One region of the Streptomyces sp. NPDC050658 genome, then DNA from elsewhere that is predicted to be linked to it. Evidence: riboswitches for the same ligand, from Rfam matches in the RefSeq annotation. Region 1 holds a riboswitch; each other region holds the start of a gene.
The links. A riboswitch is a leader RNA that binds a small molecule or an ion and turns the genes downstream of it on or off. The one in region 1 is predicted to bind thiamine pyrophosphate.
Positions count from the first base shown of each region.

Region 1 (5,189 bases):
CCGCCTCCATGCCCTTGTCGCGCAGCTGCACGATGTCGACGCCGCCCGCGAGGACGGCGTCGAGGAACTCCGGAAGGTCTCCCTGGCGCTTGCGGGCGTCCACGCACAGGTAGAGGCGGGCGTCGGCGAGCTGCTCGCGGGCAGGCGTGATGGCCATGGAGTGTTCCCCCCGGGTGATCGGTGGCGTACGGGCCGCTCGGAGCGTGCCGCGGCCCGTACACCGCGCGGTTTCGGTTCAGGTCAGACGGCGAGCGCCTGGGCGCGGCGCTTCACCTCCGTGCCGCGATTCTCGCTCAGCGCCTGCGCGGGGGTGCCCGGCAGGGTCGGGTCGGGAGTGAAGAGCCACTCCAGCATCTCTTCGTCGGTGAAGCCGTCGTCCCTCAGGAGCGTCAGGGTGCCGGTCAGGCCCTTGACGACCTTGTCGCCGTCGATGAAGGCGGCCGGCACCTGGAGCGCGCGGTTCTCACCACGGCGCACGGCGATCAGCTGGCCTTCCTTGACCAGCTGGCGCACGCGCGTCACCTCGACGTCGAGCATTTCGGCGATGTCGGGGAGGTGGAGCCAGTCGGGGACGAGAGCATCAGTCTTTGCGTCAATCTCGGTCACACGGCAAAGCGTATCCCCGGGGACCGACAGAGGGCGTGGGAGCGGCCGCCGTCGCCTTGGCGGCTCCTCCCCCGCCGCCGTCTCTGCCGCTACTCCCGGACGGCCTTCTTGAGCGGCACGGAGGGATCCGCCGCCTTGTCCGGATCGAGGTGCGTGCCGGACTCGATCAGCTTGCGGCCCTGGGCCAGGTCCCTGGGGCGCCCCACCGCGAGCACCGCCACCAGGGCGCCCGCCCGCAGCCAGCACACGGTCCAGGCGGCGCCCGCCGGGTCGCCGCGCCACACCAGGGCGTCGGCGGAGGCGTGGTGTCCCGCGTACTGGACGAAGCGGCCGAACTGCTCGGACCAGAAGTACGGCACCGGGTCGTACGCCGCGGGGGTCTCGCCGATGATGTTGGCCGCGACCGTGCGCGGGCCCTGGAGCGCGTTGTCCCAGTGATGGACCAGGAGGCGCTCCCCGTACCTTCCCGAAGGGAAGGAGGAGCAGTCGCCGACCGCGTACACGTCCGTCTCGGACGTCCGGAGGTGGTCGTCGGCGATGACCTCCCGGTGGGCGCCCAGGGCGATCCCGGAGTCCGTGAGCCAGTCCGTGGCGGGCCGGGCGCCGATGCCGACGACGACGGCGCCCGCGGGAAGCCTGGTCCCGTCGTCCAGGACAACGGTGCCGGGCTCGACGCTCCGCACGCGCGCGTGGGTGCGCAGTTCGGCCCCGGAGTCCGCGTACCAGCCGGCCATCGGCGCGGCGACCTCGGCGGGCAGCGCCCCCGCGAGCGGTCGCTCGGCGGCCTCCACCACGGTGACCGCGCAGCCCGCCTCGCGCGCGGCGGTGGCGAACTCGGCGCCGATCCAGCCCGCGCCGACGACCACGATGTCGTGCTGCTCGGCGAGCACGGGCCGCAGCCGCTCGGCGTCGTCCAGGGTGCGCAGCAGATGGACGCCGGGCACTCCGGAGACGCCGGGCAGCAGGATCGGCTCGGCGCCGGTCGCGATGACCAGGGCGTCGTAGGGCACCGGTCCGGTGGCGGTGTCCAGTTGGTGGTCGGCAGGGCGCAGGCCCGTCACCTCGTGGCCCAGGCTCAGCTCGATGCCCAGCGCCTCGAAGTCGACGTCGAAGGCGGAGCCCTCCGCCTTGCCGAGCAGTACCGCCTTGGACAGCGGCGGCCTGTCGTACGGCTGGTGCGGTTCCGCCCCGATGAGCGTGACCGCACCGGTGAACCCCTGCTCGCGCAGGGCCACCGCGGTCTGCACCCCGGCCATCCCCGCGCCGACGACGACCACCCGGCGCTCTGCCTGCTTCCGCTGCTCGCTCACCCGATCACTGTAGGACGGCGTACGACGCGGACCTCAGAGCGCGGCGAGGAGATCTCTGACACACCGTCACTGCCCATACCCGGACAGCTCCCCCTACTGCCTCCGGGGACGACGGGCTAGGGTGGCCGGTGCAGAGCACTCGCGGGAGCCCGGACGCACCGGGCTGAGAGGGAGGCTGGGACGGCCTCCGACCGTACGAACCTGATCCGGGTCATGCCGGCGAAGGGAGGGGCTGGACACCCATGCATCCACAGACACCACCACCCCAGAAGACGACGGACGTCCTTGTCGTCGGGGGCGGCATCATCGGCCTGGTCACGGCCTGGCGGGCGGCCCAGCGCGGCCTGTCCGTCGCGGTCGTGGACCCCGAACCGGGCGGCGGCGCGGCGCAGGTCGCCGCGGGCATGCTGGCCGCGGTCACCGAACTGCACTACGGCGAGCAGACGCTGCTCGGCCTGAATCTGGCCTCCGCGCGGCGCTATCCGCGGTTCGCCGAGGAGCTGTCGGAGGCGAGCGGCCGGGATCTCGGCTACCGCGCGTGCGGCACGCTCGCCGTGGCGCTCGACGCCGACGACCGCGCCCATCTGCGCGAACTGCACGCCCTGCAGCGCCGGTCGGGGCTCGAGTCGGAGTGGCTGAGCGGGCGCGAGTGCCGCCGCCTGGAGCCGATGCTCGCGCCGGGCGTGCGGGGCGGGCTGCGGGTGGACGGCGATCACCAGGTCGACCCGCGCAGGCTCGCCGCGGCGCTGCTCGTGGCCTGCGAGCGGGCCGGTGTGGCCTTCCACCGCGCGTGGGCCCGGCGGCTGACCGTCGTACGCGAGAAGGCGACCGGCGTCGTCCTCGACGACGGCACCGCTCTGGCCGCCGGTGCGACCGTGCTGGCGGCGGGCAGCCTCAGCGGGCGGCTCTCAGGGGTCCCTGAGGGGGTTCTGCCGCCCGTTCGGCCGGTCAAGGGGCAAGTGCTCCGGCTCACGGTGCCGGAGCGCTACGCGCCGTTCCTGAGCCGTACGGTGCGTGCCGTCGTGCGCGGCAGCCAGGTCTATCTGGTGCCGCGCGAGAACGGCGAGCTGGTCGTCGGCGCGACCAGCGAGGAGCTCGGCTGGGACACGACGGTCACCGCGGGCGGCGTGTACGAGCTGCTCCGGGACGCCCACGAGCTGGTCCCCGGCATCACGGAACTGCCGCTGACCGAGACCCGCGCGGGCCTGCGCCCCACCTCCCCCGACAACGCGCCGATGCTCGGCGCCACCGAGCTGCCCGGACTGCAGCTGGCCACGGGGCACTACCGCAACGGCGTCCTCCTCACGCCCGTCACCGGCGACGTCATGGCGCACTCCCTGACCACCGGCGAACTGCCCGACGAGGCAAGGGCGTTCACTCCCCTGCGCTTCGGCCAGGCCCTCTCGGCACCGTCTCTCCTGGAGCAGCCCGCATGACCCTCTCAGCCGACTGCGCCGTCTCCGTCAACGGGGAGGTCCGCGACGTGGCCGCGGGCACCACGCTCGCGGCCCTCGTCGCCACGCTCACCACGGCGCACTCCGGTGTCGCCGCGGCGCTCAACGAAACCGTCGTCCCGCGCGCGCGGTGGTCGACCACGGCGCTCGCCGACGGCGACCGCGTCGAAGTACTCACCGCCGTCCAAGGAGGCTGAACCGACCATGGCAGACGATCCCTTCGTCATCGGCGGGCTCACGTTCTCCTCGCGGCTGATCATGGGTACGGGCGGTGCGCCCAGCCTGGACGTCCTGGAGCGGTCCCTGATCGCCTCCGGGACGGAGCTGACCACCGTCGCGATGCGCCGCCTCGATCCGGGCGTGCAGGGCTCGGTGCTCTCCGTGCTCGGCCGGCTCGGCATCCGCGTCCTGCCGAACACCGCGGGCTGTTACACCGCGGGCGAGGCCGTGCTGACCGCGCGGCTCGCGCGGGAGGCGCTCGGCACGGATCTGATCAAGCTGGAGGTCATCGCGGACGAGCGCACGCTGCTGCCGGATCCGATCGAGCTCGTGGACGCCGCCGAGACGCTGGTCGACGACGGCTTCACGGTCCTTCCGTACACGAACGACGATCCCGTCCTCGCCCGGAAGCTGGAGGGCGCGGGCTGTGCGGCGATCATGCCGCTCGGATCGCCCATCGGCTCCGGGCTCGGCATCCGCAACCCGCACAACTTCCAGCTGATCGTCGAGCACGCGCGCGTGCCGGTGATCCTGGACGCGGGGGCGGGCACGGCGTCCGACGCGGCGCTCGCGATGGAGCTGGGGTGCGCGGGTGTGATGCTCGCCTCCGCGGTGACGCGGGCGCAGGAGCCGGTGCTCATGGCGGAGGCCATGCGGCACGGGGTGGAGGCGGGGCGGCTGGCCTTCCGGGCGGGGCGGATTCCGCGGCGGCACTTCGCCGAGGCGTCCTCTCCCGCGGAGGGCCTGGCCGTGCTGGATCACCGGGAGCGGCCGGCTTTCTGAGCGGCGGCGGGCGGGCAGGTCCCTGACAAGCGGCTCCCGCGTCACAGGTCGGCTGCAGTCACGCTCTGAAGCCGACCGCACGGGCATCGGTGTCGGTGGCGGCTCGTAGACTCCATCCGTGGACACGACCCTTCAGGACCCTTCCCCAGCCTTCGGCCGGGGAGACCCCATCGTCGGGCAGGTGCTCGACGGCCGGTATCGCGTGGACGGACGGATCGCGGTCGGCGGGATGGCCACGGTCTACCGGGCCGTGGACACCCGCCTCGACCGCGTGCTCGCGCTCAAGGTGATGCACCCGACGCTCGCCGCCGACGCCTCCTTCGTCGACCGCTTCATCCGCGAGGCGAAGTCGGTCGCCCGGCTCTCGCACCCGAACGTGGTGGGGGTCTACGACCAGGGCACCGACGGGGCGTACGTGTACCTGGCGATGGAGTACATCGCCGGCTGCACCCTGCGCGACGTGCTGCGCGAGCGCGGCGCCCTGCAGCCCAGGGCCGCGCTCGACATCCTGGAGCCGGTCCTCGCCGCGCTCGGCGCCGCGCACCGCGCGGGGTTCGTGCACCGCGACATGAAGCCGGAGAACGTCCTCATAGGGGACGACGGACGGGTCAAGGTCGCCGACTTCGGCCTGGTCCGCGCGGTGGACACCGTAACGAACACCACCGGCACGGTCCTCGGCACCGTCTCGTATCTCGCCCCCGAGCAGATCGAGCACGGCACGGCCGACACGCGTGTGGACGTGTACGCGTGTGGCGTCGTCCTCTACGAAATGCTGACCGGCGCCAAGCCGCACTCCGGGGAATCGCCCGCCCAGGTG
Region 1 covers NZ_JBITGM010000001.1:422,226-427,414, forward strand. Annotated here, with positions in the region: gene thiE (thiamine phosphate synthase) at 1-157, opposite strand, end outside; gene ACIBKX_RS01990 (Rv2175c family DNA-binding protein) at 241-606, opposite strand; gene ACIBKX_RS01995 (NAD(P)/FAD-dependent oxidoreductase) at 696-1,862, opposite strand; TPP riboswitch at 2,048-2,161, shown strand; gene thiO (glycine oxidase ThiO) at 2,159-3,352, shown strand; gene thiS (sulfur carrier protein ThiS) at 3,349-3,567, shown strand; gene ACIBKX_RS02010 (thiazole synthase) at 3,575-4,372, shown strand; gene pknB (Stk1 family PASTA domain-containing Ser/Thr kinase) at 4,491-5,189, shown strand, end outside.

Region 2 (5,189 bases), on a different contig from region 1:
CCACGGCGGCATCATGGACCGGCTGGATTCCCTGCTGCCTACGGCGCCGGTGGTGTGGCTGCTGCTGGTGATCTTTGTAGGGTCGGGCTGACCTGCGTAGTTGTTACGTGAGGGGCTCGTCGTCCGGTGGGACGGCGGGCCCCTTCTCGTCACCCCGGTCGGCTCTCCGCCTCGTACACCCGATGGCCGCGACACAACCTTCCTGCCCTGTCGGCTGTCCAGTGTGTGATTTTCCGACGTCGTCGACAGGTGAGGTCCCATGGAACGGCTCGTGCAGGTGCCGCTGAAGTTCGCCGCCGGAGCGCTGGCAGCCGTGCTCCTCGCGACGGGGTGCGGCGCTTCGGAGAGCCCGGCCGACGGTGAGGACAACGCCGCCGAGCGGCCCAAGGCGGGCAAGCCGTCGGAGCGGCCCCGGCCGGGGGACTTCAACGGCGATGGTTACGACGACTTCGCGGCGGTGGTGGGGGGCCGGAGCCTGGTCGTGGTGTACGGCTCGGCGGACGGACTCGATCCGCGCCGCCGCACGGTCGCGGCCCGGCCGGAGTCGAAGACCGGGCCCGAGCAGACGCGGCTGCTGCGCACCGATCTGGACCACGACGGCTTCACCGATCTGATCCAGGCGACGGAGCGCGGCAAGCCGGTCGTGCTGTGGGGCGGGCCGCGCGGGGTGGGCGCCCCTGAGCCGCTCTCCGGGGCGCCGGGCAGCCCCGCCGCCACCGGTGACTTCGACGGGGACGGCAACGCCGACCTGTTCTTCCCCGGCGGCACCGGGGGCCCGGAGGGCACGGTCTGGTACGGCCCCGTCAAGCGCGACGGCGCCCCCGCCCGGCGGCAGAGCCTGAGCAACGGCCGGTGGCCGGACTCGATTCCCGGCCGTTTCCTGGCCGGGGACTTCGACGGGGACAAGGCCACCGACCTGGCGATCTGGTTTCACTGGACCGACCCGGAGATGGAGGGCGACGGCGATGTGACCATCAGCGGGCTGCAGTATCTGCGCGGCGGAAAGGGAGGCCTGAAGCTCGCCGAGCGTCGCGAGCGCCCCGACATCGGTCTGGAGGGGCAGCCGGGCGACGTGGACGGCGACGGCATCGACGACCTGTACTCGGCCGGCTTCACCGCGGCGCAGCGGCAACTGGGCGCCGGCTACCGCCTCAGCACCCGCTCCGGGCCCGAGCGCGGCAAGCGGGACGGGGTGGGCCTTGCCGACCCGCCGGGCCTGACGGACGCGACGCAGTACGGCGGCATGGGCGGCACCGCGCTCGGCGACGTCACCGGCGACGGCAAGGCGGACCTGGTCACATCGGCGACCGGCGCCAACGACAGCAACGGCGTGGTCTGGCTGATCCCCGCCCTGCTCACGGCCAAGAGCGGGGCGAAGGGCGGAGCCGGGGCAGCCCAGGCGATGACCCTCGACACCCCCGGCATCCCCGGCAGCGACACCCCCGCCGCAGGCCGCGGCCCGACCCGCAACCGCATCACGGTCGTGGGCCCCCTGCTCGACACCGACGGCGACAAACACCTGGACGTGGTGGTAGGCGCCCCCGGCTTCCTGAACCCGAAGAAGCGCGACCTGGACGCGTTCTGGGTGCTGCGGGGCACGGACGAGGGGATGAAGTACGAGAGCCGGTTCACGGCGAGGGACGTCGGCTGAGGGGAGGCGCTGGCAGCGGCGGAGGGGCGTACTCCCGGGGAGCCCCCGGCCCCCCGCCACGCACAGCAGGCGCACCCCCGCCCGTCTGCGACACTGGACGGACCATGCCTGTACCCGGAGAACTCACCTTCGTCGCGCCCCGCGGAGCCAAGAAGCCGCCGCGGCATCTCGCCGACCTCACGCCCGCCGAGCGCAAGGAAGCCGTCGCCGCCGTCGGCGAGAAGCCGTTTCGCGCCAAGCAGCTCTCGCAGCACTACTTCGCGCGGTACGCGCACGACCCGGAGCAGTGGACCGACATCCCGGCCGGGGCGCGCGGGAAGCTTCAGGAGGCGCTGCTTCCCGAGCTGATGTCCGTGGTGCGGCACATCAGCTGTGACGACGACACGACGCGCAAGACGCTGTGGCGGCTCTTCGACGGGACGCTCGTCGAGTCCGTGCTCATGCGCTACCCGGACCGCGTGACGATGTGCATCTCGTCGCAGGCCGGGTGCGGGATGAACTGTCCGTTCTGTGCGACGGGGCAGGCCGGGCTCGACCGGAATCTGTCCACCGCCGAGATCGTGCACCAGATCGTGGACGGCATGCGGGCGCTGCGGGACGGGGAGATTCCCGGCGGGCCCGCGCGGCTGAGCAACATCGTCTTCATGGGGATGGGCGAACCGCTCGCCAACTACAACCGGGTGATCGGGGCGATCCGTCGGCTCACGGATCCCGAGCCGGACGGGGTCGGGCTCTCGCAGCGCGGCATCACCGTGTCGACCGTGGGTCTCGTGCCCGCCATCCACCGGTTCGCCGACGAGGGCTTCAAGTGCCGCCTCGCGATCTCGCTGCACGCGCCCGACGACGAGCTGCGCGACACCCTCGTACCCGTGAACACGCGCTGGCAGGTGCGTGAGGTGCTCGACGCGGGTTGGGAGTACGCGGCCAAGTCGGGGCGCCGGCTCTCCATCGAGTACGCGCTGATCCGGGACATCAACGACCAGGCGTGGCGCGGTGACCGGCTCGGCCGGCTGCTCAGGGGCAAGCCCGTGCACGTCAATCTCATTCCGCTGAACCCGACGCCGGGCTCGAAGTGGACGGCCTCCCGCCCCGAGGACGAGAAGGCCTTCGTGGAGGCCATCGCCGCCCATGGGGTGCCCGTCACGATCCGTGACACCCGTGGCCAGGAGATCGACGGGGCGTGCGGACAGCTCGCGGCGGCCGAGCGTTAGGCTTGGCCTGAACACGACTGCCTGATGGCCGAGTGTTCGCACATCTGCATATTCCGACAGGGGAGCGCCACAGCGCTGAGAGTGCGGCAGCCAAGGACAGGTTGGCCGCAGACCCTCTGAACCTTGCCCGGGTCATTCCGGGTAGGAAGTTCGGACACCACTCAAGCTGTTGCGCCCTGCCCGCGGACCTCTCCCGGTCCGCGGGCAGGGCCGCGTCTCTTCCTGGTCACACCCAGGAGGAATGATCTCAGTGAGCACCACCAAGAAGGTCACGGTCACCGCGGTCGCGGTCGGCCTCGGGCTCGTCGCGCTCTCCGCGTGCGGCGGCTCGGACAGCGGCGACAAGGCCGCCGGCTCCAAGAGCGTCACGCTCGTCAGCCACGACTCCTTCAACGTCTCCAAGGACGTACTGAAGGAGTTCGAGAAGAAGTCCGGCTACAAGGTCAACGTCCTCGAGGACGGGGACGCGGGCGCCGCCGTGAACAAGGCGATCCTGTCGAAGGACAACCCGCAGGGGGACGTCTTCTTCGGGGTGGACAACACCCTGCTGTCGCGCGCGCTCGACCAGGGTGTCTTTGCTTCGTACGAGGCGAAGGGCTTGGACGGGATTCCCGCCGAGCTTCAGCTCGACAAGGGCAAGCACCGGGTGACGCCCGTCGACAGCGGCGACATCTGCGTCAACTACGACAAGAAGTACTTCGCCGACAAGAAGCTCGCGCCGCCGAAGACGCTCGACGACCTGGTCAAGCCCGCGTACAAGGACCTGCTGGTCACCGAGAACGTCGCGACGTCCTCGCCCGGCCTCGGCTTCCTGCTCGGGACCGCCGCCGAGTACGGCGACGACGGCTGGCAGGGCTACTGGAAGAAGCTCACGGCCAACGGCGTCAAGGTCGTCGACGGCTGGGAGCAGGCCTACAACGAGGAGTTCTCCGGCTCCGCCGGCGGCAAGAAGGCCAAGGGCGACCGGCCGCTCGTCGTCTCCTACGCCTCCTCGCCGCCCGTCGAGGTGCTCTACGCCAAGCCGCAGCCCAAGGAGGCGCCGACCGGCGTCGCCACCGGCACCTGCTTCCGCCAGATCGAGTTCGCGGGCCTGCTGAACGGCGCGCGGAACGAGAAGGGCGGCAAGGCGCTGATCGACTTCCTGATCAGCAAGCGGTTCCAGGAGGACCTGCCGCTCTCCATGTTCGTGAACCCGGCGGTCAAGGACACCAAGCTGCCCGAACTGTTCACGGAGCACGGCGTGAGCGTCGACAAGCCGCAGACCATGGCCCCGGAGAAGATCGCCGACAACCGTGAGCAGTGGGTCAAGTCGTGGACCTCGCTCGTACTGAAGTAGGCAGGTCCCGTAAGGGGCTCACGCGTGGGAGCGCGGCGCGGCTCGGTCTGCTGGCCGTGCCCGTCGCGTTCTTCGCCGTGTTCTTCGCCTATCCGGTCGCCGCGATCGTCGCGCGCGGCCTGAAGGTGGGCGGGCAGTGGCAGTTCGGGCGGATCGCGGAGGTGCTCGGGCAGTCGGACATCCGGCACGTGCTCTGGTTCACCACCTGGCAGGCGCTCGCGTCGACCGCGCTCACGCTGCTGATCGCGCTCCCCGGCGCGTATGTCTTCGCGCGCTTCGAGTTCAGGGGCAAGCAGGTGCTGCGGGCCGTCGTCACAGTGCCGTTCGTGCTGCCCACCGTCGTCGTCGGGACCGCGTTCCTCGCGCTGATCGGGCGCGGGGGTCTGTTCGACGAGATGTGGGGCCTGCGGCTCGACACGACGGTGTGGGCGATTCTGCTCGCCCATGTCTTCTTCAATTACGCCGTCGTCGTGCGGACCGTGGGAGGGCTGTGGTCGCAGCTCGATCCGCGGCAGGAAGAGGCCGCACGGATGCTGGGCGCGTCGCGCTGGACCGCCTGGCGGACGGTGACGCTGCCCGCGCTCGGCCCGGCCGTCGCGGCGGCCGCGCTGATGGTCTTCCTCTTCACCTTCACCTCCTTCGGCGTCGTCCAGATCCTCGGCGGCCCCGCGTACTCGACGCTCGAAGTCGAGATCTACCGGCAGACCGCCCAGCTCCTCGACCTGCCGACGGCCGCCGTCCTGACCCTCGTGCAGTTCGCGGCGGTCGGCGCGATCCTCGGCGTGCACGCGTGGACCGTGCGTCGGCGCGAGACCGCACTGAAGCTGGTCGACGCCGCCACGGTCGCGCGCCGGCCGCGCGGCGCGGGCCAGTGGGCGCTGCTCGGCGGGGTCATGCTCACGGTGGCCGTGCTGATCCTGCTGCCGCTCGGCGTGCTGATCGAACGGTCGCTGAGCGGTCCCGGCGGCTACGGCTTCACCTACTACAAGGA
Region 2 covers NZ_JBITGM010000009.1:320,243-325,431, forward strand. Annotated here, with positions in the region: gene ACIBKX_RS29485 (phosphatidate cytidylyltransferase) at 1-91, shown strand, start outside; gene ACIBKX_RS29490 (FG-GAP and VCBS repeat-containing protein) at 260-1,651, shown strand; gene rlmN (23S rRNA (adenine(2503)-C(2))-methyltransferase RlmN) at 1,756-2,862, shown strand; TPP riboswitch at 2,911-3,028, shown strand; gene ACIBKX_RS29500 (thiamine ABC transporter substrate-binding protein) at 3,113-4,198, shown strand; gene ACIBKX_RS29505 (iron ABC transporter permease) at 4,174-5,189, shown strand, end outside.
Region 2: another riboswitch for thiamine pyrophosphate. It lies ahead of ACIBKX_RS29500 (thiamine ABC transporter substrate-binding protein); the one in region 1 lies ahead of thiO (glycine oxidase ThiO).

Region 3 (5,189 bases), on a different contig from region 1:
CGACGGGGTAGGCGGGCGATGCGCGAGTCGGTGCAGGCAGAGGTCATGATGAGCTTCCTTGTTTCCGAGGAGTTGTCGTTTCGCATCCCGGTGGAGCTGCGCTATGAGACCGCGGATCCCTACGCCGTCCGGCTGACCTTCCATCTCCCCGGCGACGCTCCGGTGACCTGGGCCTTCGGGCGCGAGTTGCTGATCGACGGGGTGGGCAGGGCATGCGGCGACGGTGATGTGCACATCGCGCCCACCGACCCCGACCTGCTCGACGAGGTCCTCATCAGGCTGCAGGTCGGCGGCGATCAGGCGCTGTTCCGGGTGGGGGTTCCGCCACTGCTCGCGTTCCTGGACCGCACGGACAAGTTGGTGCCGCTCGGGCAGGAGCGGGCGCTCGCCGACTTCGAGACCCACCTGGACGAGGCGCTGGACCGGATCCTCGCGGAGGAGCAGAGCGCGGGCTGACCTCGGGGCCAACGGACGCCGCGGGATGGCAGATTGGTGCATTTCACGGCATTGCCGCGGCCGCGGACTCCGGTCCTGGCCCGGACCCGGACCCGGGCCCGGGCCCTGGACCCCGGTCCGCTCACGCCTTGCGTCGTCGTCCGCCTCCGCCGCCCCTTCGCTGCTTTGCCGCCGCGGGCGCCACGGACGCCGCAGGAGCACCAGAGGCCCCAGCAGTCCCCGCAACACCACCCGCCCGATCCGCGGACACCACCAGCGCCGCGAGGGCCGTCGTCACCGGGACCGAGGCGACCAGGCCGATCGAGCCGACCAGCGTGCGCACGATCTCCTCGGCGACCAGCTCGCTGTTGGCCACCGTGCCCACGCTGCTCTGCGCGATCGAGAAGAGCAGGAGCAGCGGCAGCGCGGCGCCCGCGTAGGCCAGGACCAGGGTGTTGACCACGGAGGCGATGTGGTCGCGGCCGATGCGGATGCCCGCGCGGTACAGGCCGCGCCAGCCCATCGTCGGGTTGGCCTGGTGCAGCTCCCAGACCGCCGACGTCTGGGTGACCGTCACGTCGTCGAGGACACCGAGGGAGCCGATGATGACGCCCGCGAGCAGCAGACCGCTCATGTCGATGTCCGGATACAGGCCGTGGATCAGGCCGGTGTTGTCGTCCGTGTTGCCGCTCAGCGAGGCCCAGCCGATGAAGACCGAGCCGAGCAGCCCGATCAGGAGCAGCGAGATCAGGGTGCCGAGCACCGCGACCGACGTACGCGCCGTGAGTCCATGGCACAGATAGAGCGCGATCAGCATGATGGCGCTGGCCCCGACCACCGCCACCACCAGCGGATTCGACCCCTGGAGGATCGCTGGCAGGATGAAGAAGGTCAGCACGAGGAAGCTCAGGGCGAGCGCCACCAGGGCCATGACGCCGCGCATCCGCCCCACCAGGACGACGGCGAGGGCGAAGATCCCGGCGAGCAGCGCCATCGGGATCTTGCGGTTCACGTCGGTGACGGAGTACTGCAGCGCCTCCGGTGCCTTGGGCTCATAGGCGACCACCACCTGCTGGCCCTCGCGCAACTGCCGTGGTGAGTCAGGCTGGACGATCTCCGTGAAGGTGCGGCCCTTGTCCTTGCCGCTGGTCACCTCGACCGTCGCCTTCTTGCAGGTGCCCTTCGCGCGGGACTCCGCGGTCTGCCCCTCGGCGGTGGACGTGTCACCGGTCGGCGGGGGCTGCGAGGCGTTCACGTCCTCGCAGGGCAGCTCCTGCACCTTCGTCACCGTCGCGGACTCGGTCTGCCGGTCGAAGCCGACTCCGGTGCGCTCGTGGCCGGGTGCGCCGCCGGGCCAGAGCACGACGAGACCCACGACGACCGCGGTGGCGAAAGGAATCAGCACCGCCGCGATGACCTTGCGCAGATGCCGGGAGACGGGCGCCGCCGGACCATGGCTGTGCGAGTGCCCGTGCCCGTCCCCGTGAGGGTTCGGGAAGGGCGGCCCGGACGGCGGCTGGGACGGCGGACGCGGCGGCGGCTCTGTGGTGGTCACTGCCCGATCATCGCAAGAACGGAGGGGGCCCTCTGTTCAGCGCGCCCGATATGACGCTAGCGTGGAGGCACCTTTGCAATCGCGGGAGCTCGGAGCACCGGGCTGAGAGGGCGCTGACCTCCGTACGAATCGGCACAAGAGTGCACGAGCAGTACGGAATCCGCTGCGTCGACCGCCGAACCTGTTACCGGGTAATGCCGGCGTAGGGAGTAGGTCTCATGACCACATCGGACGCACGCACGCCTGCCTCCAGCACGCCCGAGGGCGCGGAGGCCGGGAAGTCCATCGGCTGGCACAAGGCGTACGTCGAGGGCTCACGCCCCGATCTGCGCGTGCCGGTCCGCCAGGTGCACCTCACCAACGGCAAGGCCGTGACCCTGTACGACACTTCAGGGCCGTACACCGACCCGGCCGCGGAGACCGACGTCCGCCGCGGTCTGCCGCCGCTGCGGGAGAACTGGATCATCGCCCGCGGCGACACCGAGGAGTACGTGGGCCGCCCGCCCCGTCCCGAGGACGACGGCATCAAGCACACCTCGCCGCGCGGCGGGCTCAAGAACCTCGACGCGGTCTTCCCCGGCCGCCCGCGCCAGCCTCGCCGCGGCCGCCAGGGCCAGGCGGTGACGCAGCTGGCGTACGCCCGTCGCGGCGAGATCACGCCCGAGATGGAGTTCATCGGGATCCGGGAGAACATCGATCCCGAGATCGTCCGGGAGGAAGTCGCCGCGGGCCGCGCGGTGATCCCCGCGAACGTGAACCACCCGGAGATCGAGCCGATGATCATCGGCAAGAGGTTCCTGGTGAAGGTGAACGCCAACATCGGCAACTCCGCGGTCACCTCCTCCATCGAGGAGGAGGTGGACAAGATGACCTGGGCGACCAAGTGGGGCGCCGACACGGTCATGGACCTCTCCACAGGGCGCAACATCCACACCACCCGCGAGTGGGTCCTGCGCAACTCCCCCGTCCCCATCGGCACCGTGCCGCTCTACCAGGCCCTGGAGAAGGTCGACGGCCAGGCCGAGGCGCTGACCTGGGAGATCTACAAGGACACGGTCATCGAGCAGGCCGAGCAGGGCGTGGACTACATGACGGTGCACGCGGGCGTGCGCCTTCCGTATGTCCCGCTCACCGCGCGCCGCAAGACCGGCATCGTCTCGCGCGGTGGCTCGATCATGGCCGCCTGGTGTCTGGCGCACCACAAGGAGAGCTTCCTCTACGAGCACTTCGAGGAGCTCTGCGAGATCCTCGCGGCGTACGACGTGACGTACTCGCTCGGCGACGGCCTGCGGCCCGGATCGATCGCGGACGCCAACGACGAGGCGCAGTTCGCCGAGTTGAAGACGCTCGGGGAACTCAACACGATCGCCAAGCGTCACAACGTACAGACGATGATCGAGGGCCCCGGTCACGTCCCGATGCACAAGATCAAGGAGAACATCGACCTCCAGCAGGAGATCTGCGAGGAGGCGCCGTTCTACACGCTCGGCCCGCTCACCACGGACATCGCCCCCGCCTACGACCACATCACCTCCGGCATCGGCGCCGCGATGATCGGCTGGTGGGGCACGGCGATGCTCTGCTACGTCACGCCCAAGGAGCACCTGGGCCTGCCCAACCGTGACGACGTGAAGACCGGTGTCATCACGTACAAGATCGCGGCCCACGCAGCCGACCTCGCCAAGGGGCACCCGGGCGCGCAGGACTGGGACGACGCGCTCTCGGACGCGCGCTTCGAGTTCCGCTGGGAGGACCAGTTCAATCTGGCCCTCGACCCGGTCACCGCGCGGGAGTTCCACGACGAGACGCTGCCGGCCGAGCCCGCGAAGACGGCGCACTTCTGCTCGATGTGCGGGCCGAAGTTCTGCAGCATGAAGATCTCCCAGGACATCCGCAGGCAGCACGGCGGCGACCTGGACCAGGACGAGATCGCCGCGGGCATGGAGCAGAAGTCCAAGGAGTTCGCGGCAGCCGGAAACCGCGTGTACCTGCCGATCGCCGACTGAGCCGCCGAATCCCCGGAGGCATCCGGACAGCGCGAATCTGTGGGTCTCCCAACAGCCGTTGGGGGACCCACAGCCGTGCCCGCTCGCGGCGCCCCGCTACTCCGGCTTGTGGTCGGGCCCGCCGAAGTCCGGGCTCGAGAAGTCCGGGCTCGAGTAGCTCGGCCGCGGGCCCGCGGAGGGCCCGCCGTCAGGGCTGCTGAACCCGGGCCGGTGGTAGCCCAGTTGAGGCATGCGGCTGCTCGGGTCCGCCGACGGCGTACGGGCCACGTGCGCCGCCCCCGGATCCGCGAGCGCCTCCCGCAGGAACGGCAGGACGCCGCGCTCCAGGAGTGCCTCGCCCCAGGCTTCCCTGGCGCGGACCACCTCCTCGTTCCGTTCTCCGTGCGAGTCCGCCTGGAGCGAGGTGGAGCCGTTGCGCAGAGCGGTCAGGAGCAGCCCGATCGCGGCGACCAGGATGCCTCCCGCGGTGAGCGCGCCGAACAGCCATCCCGCGGTGAGCAGGGTGTCCGCGAAGGCGGGCTCGGGGTTGAGCATCTTCAGGATGTAGCCCACCAGCAGGAAGATCGCGGCGGCCGCCCCGGCGAGCACGGGTGCGAGCACCGCGACGACGGCGATCGCCCCCGCCCCTGAGGTCTCGGCGGTCACCTCCCCCATCGTGGTGGCGAGTCCGAGGCCGCCCGAACCGGCTTCCGCCTCGCTCTGGCTGCTCCGTTCCCGTATCGATGGTGCGGCAGATCCGCTCTCGCGCAGTTGCTCGCGGACCTTCACATAGTGCGTGTACTCGGTCGTGGCGGCGGCCGTGATCAGCGCAGTGGCGTTCAGGGCCATGGTGCGCAGCTGCTCGGTGTTGAGCCGCTGGCCCACTGCGGCAAGATCCGGACGATTCGGTGCGGTGCGCAGCGCCTCATCGAGGATCCGCTCGAACTCGGGGCGGTCCTCATTGAGCAGGTGTGGAGCGCTGTTCATGTGCATCCCCCGATGCTCCGTAGGGCTTGGTGACTCGCATGGGTACGAGCCGTCGGGCAGAAACGGAGGGGAGCCTGCTACGGATAAGCCGATGGTAGAGCCGTGACGGCACGCGGTGACAGGGGGTTTCCAGAAATAGGCCCCCTGGCCAGCGTGATCCTGTAGTGGTGCGCTTGCCCAGCGAACGCTCAGCTATCCAGGGGGAGTTGGCAGACCAGCAGCTTTCC
Region 3 covers NZ_JBITGM010000006.1:168,459-173,647, reverse strand. Annotated here, with positions in the region: gene ACIBKX_RS22050 (SsgA family sporulation/cell division regulator) at 19-456, shown strand; gene ACIBKX_RS22045 (YibE/F family protein) at 578-1,990, opposite strand; TPP riboswitch at 2,062-2,216, shown strand; gene thiC (phosphomethylpyrimidine synthase ThiC) at 2,209-3,996, shown strand; gene ACIBKX_RS22035 (hypothetical protein) at 4,093-4,968, opposite strand; gene ACIBKX_RS22030 (metallophosphoesterase) at 5,151-5,189, opposite strand, start outside.
Region 3: another riboswitch for thiamine pyrophosphate. It lies ahead of thiC (phosphomethylpyrimidine synthase ThiC); the one in region 1 lies ahead of thiO (glycine oxidase ThiO).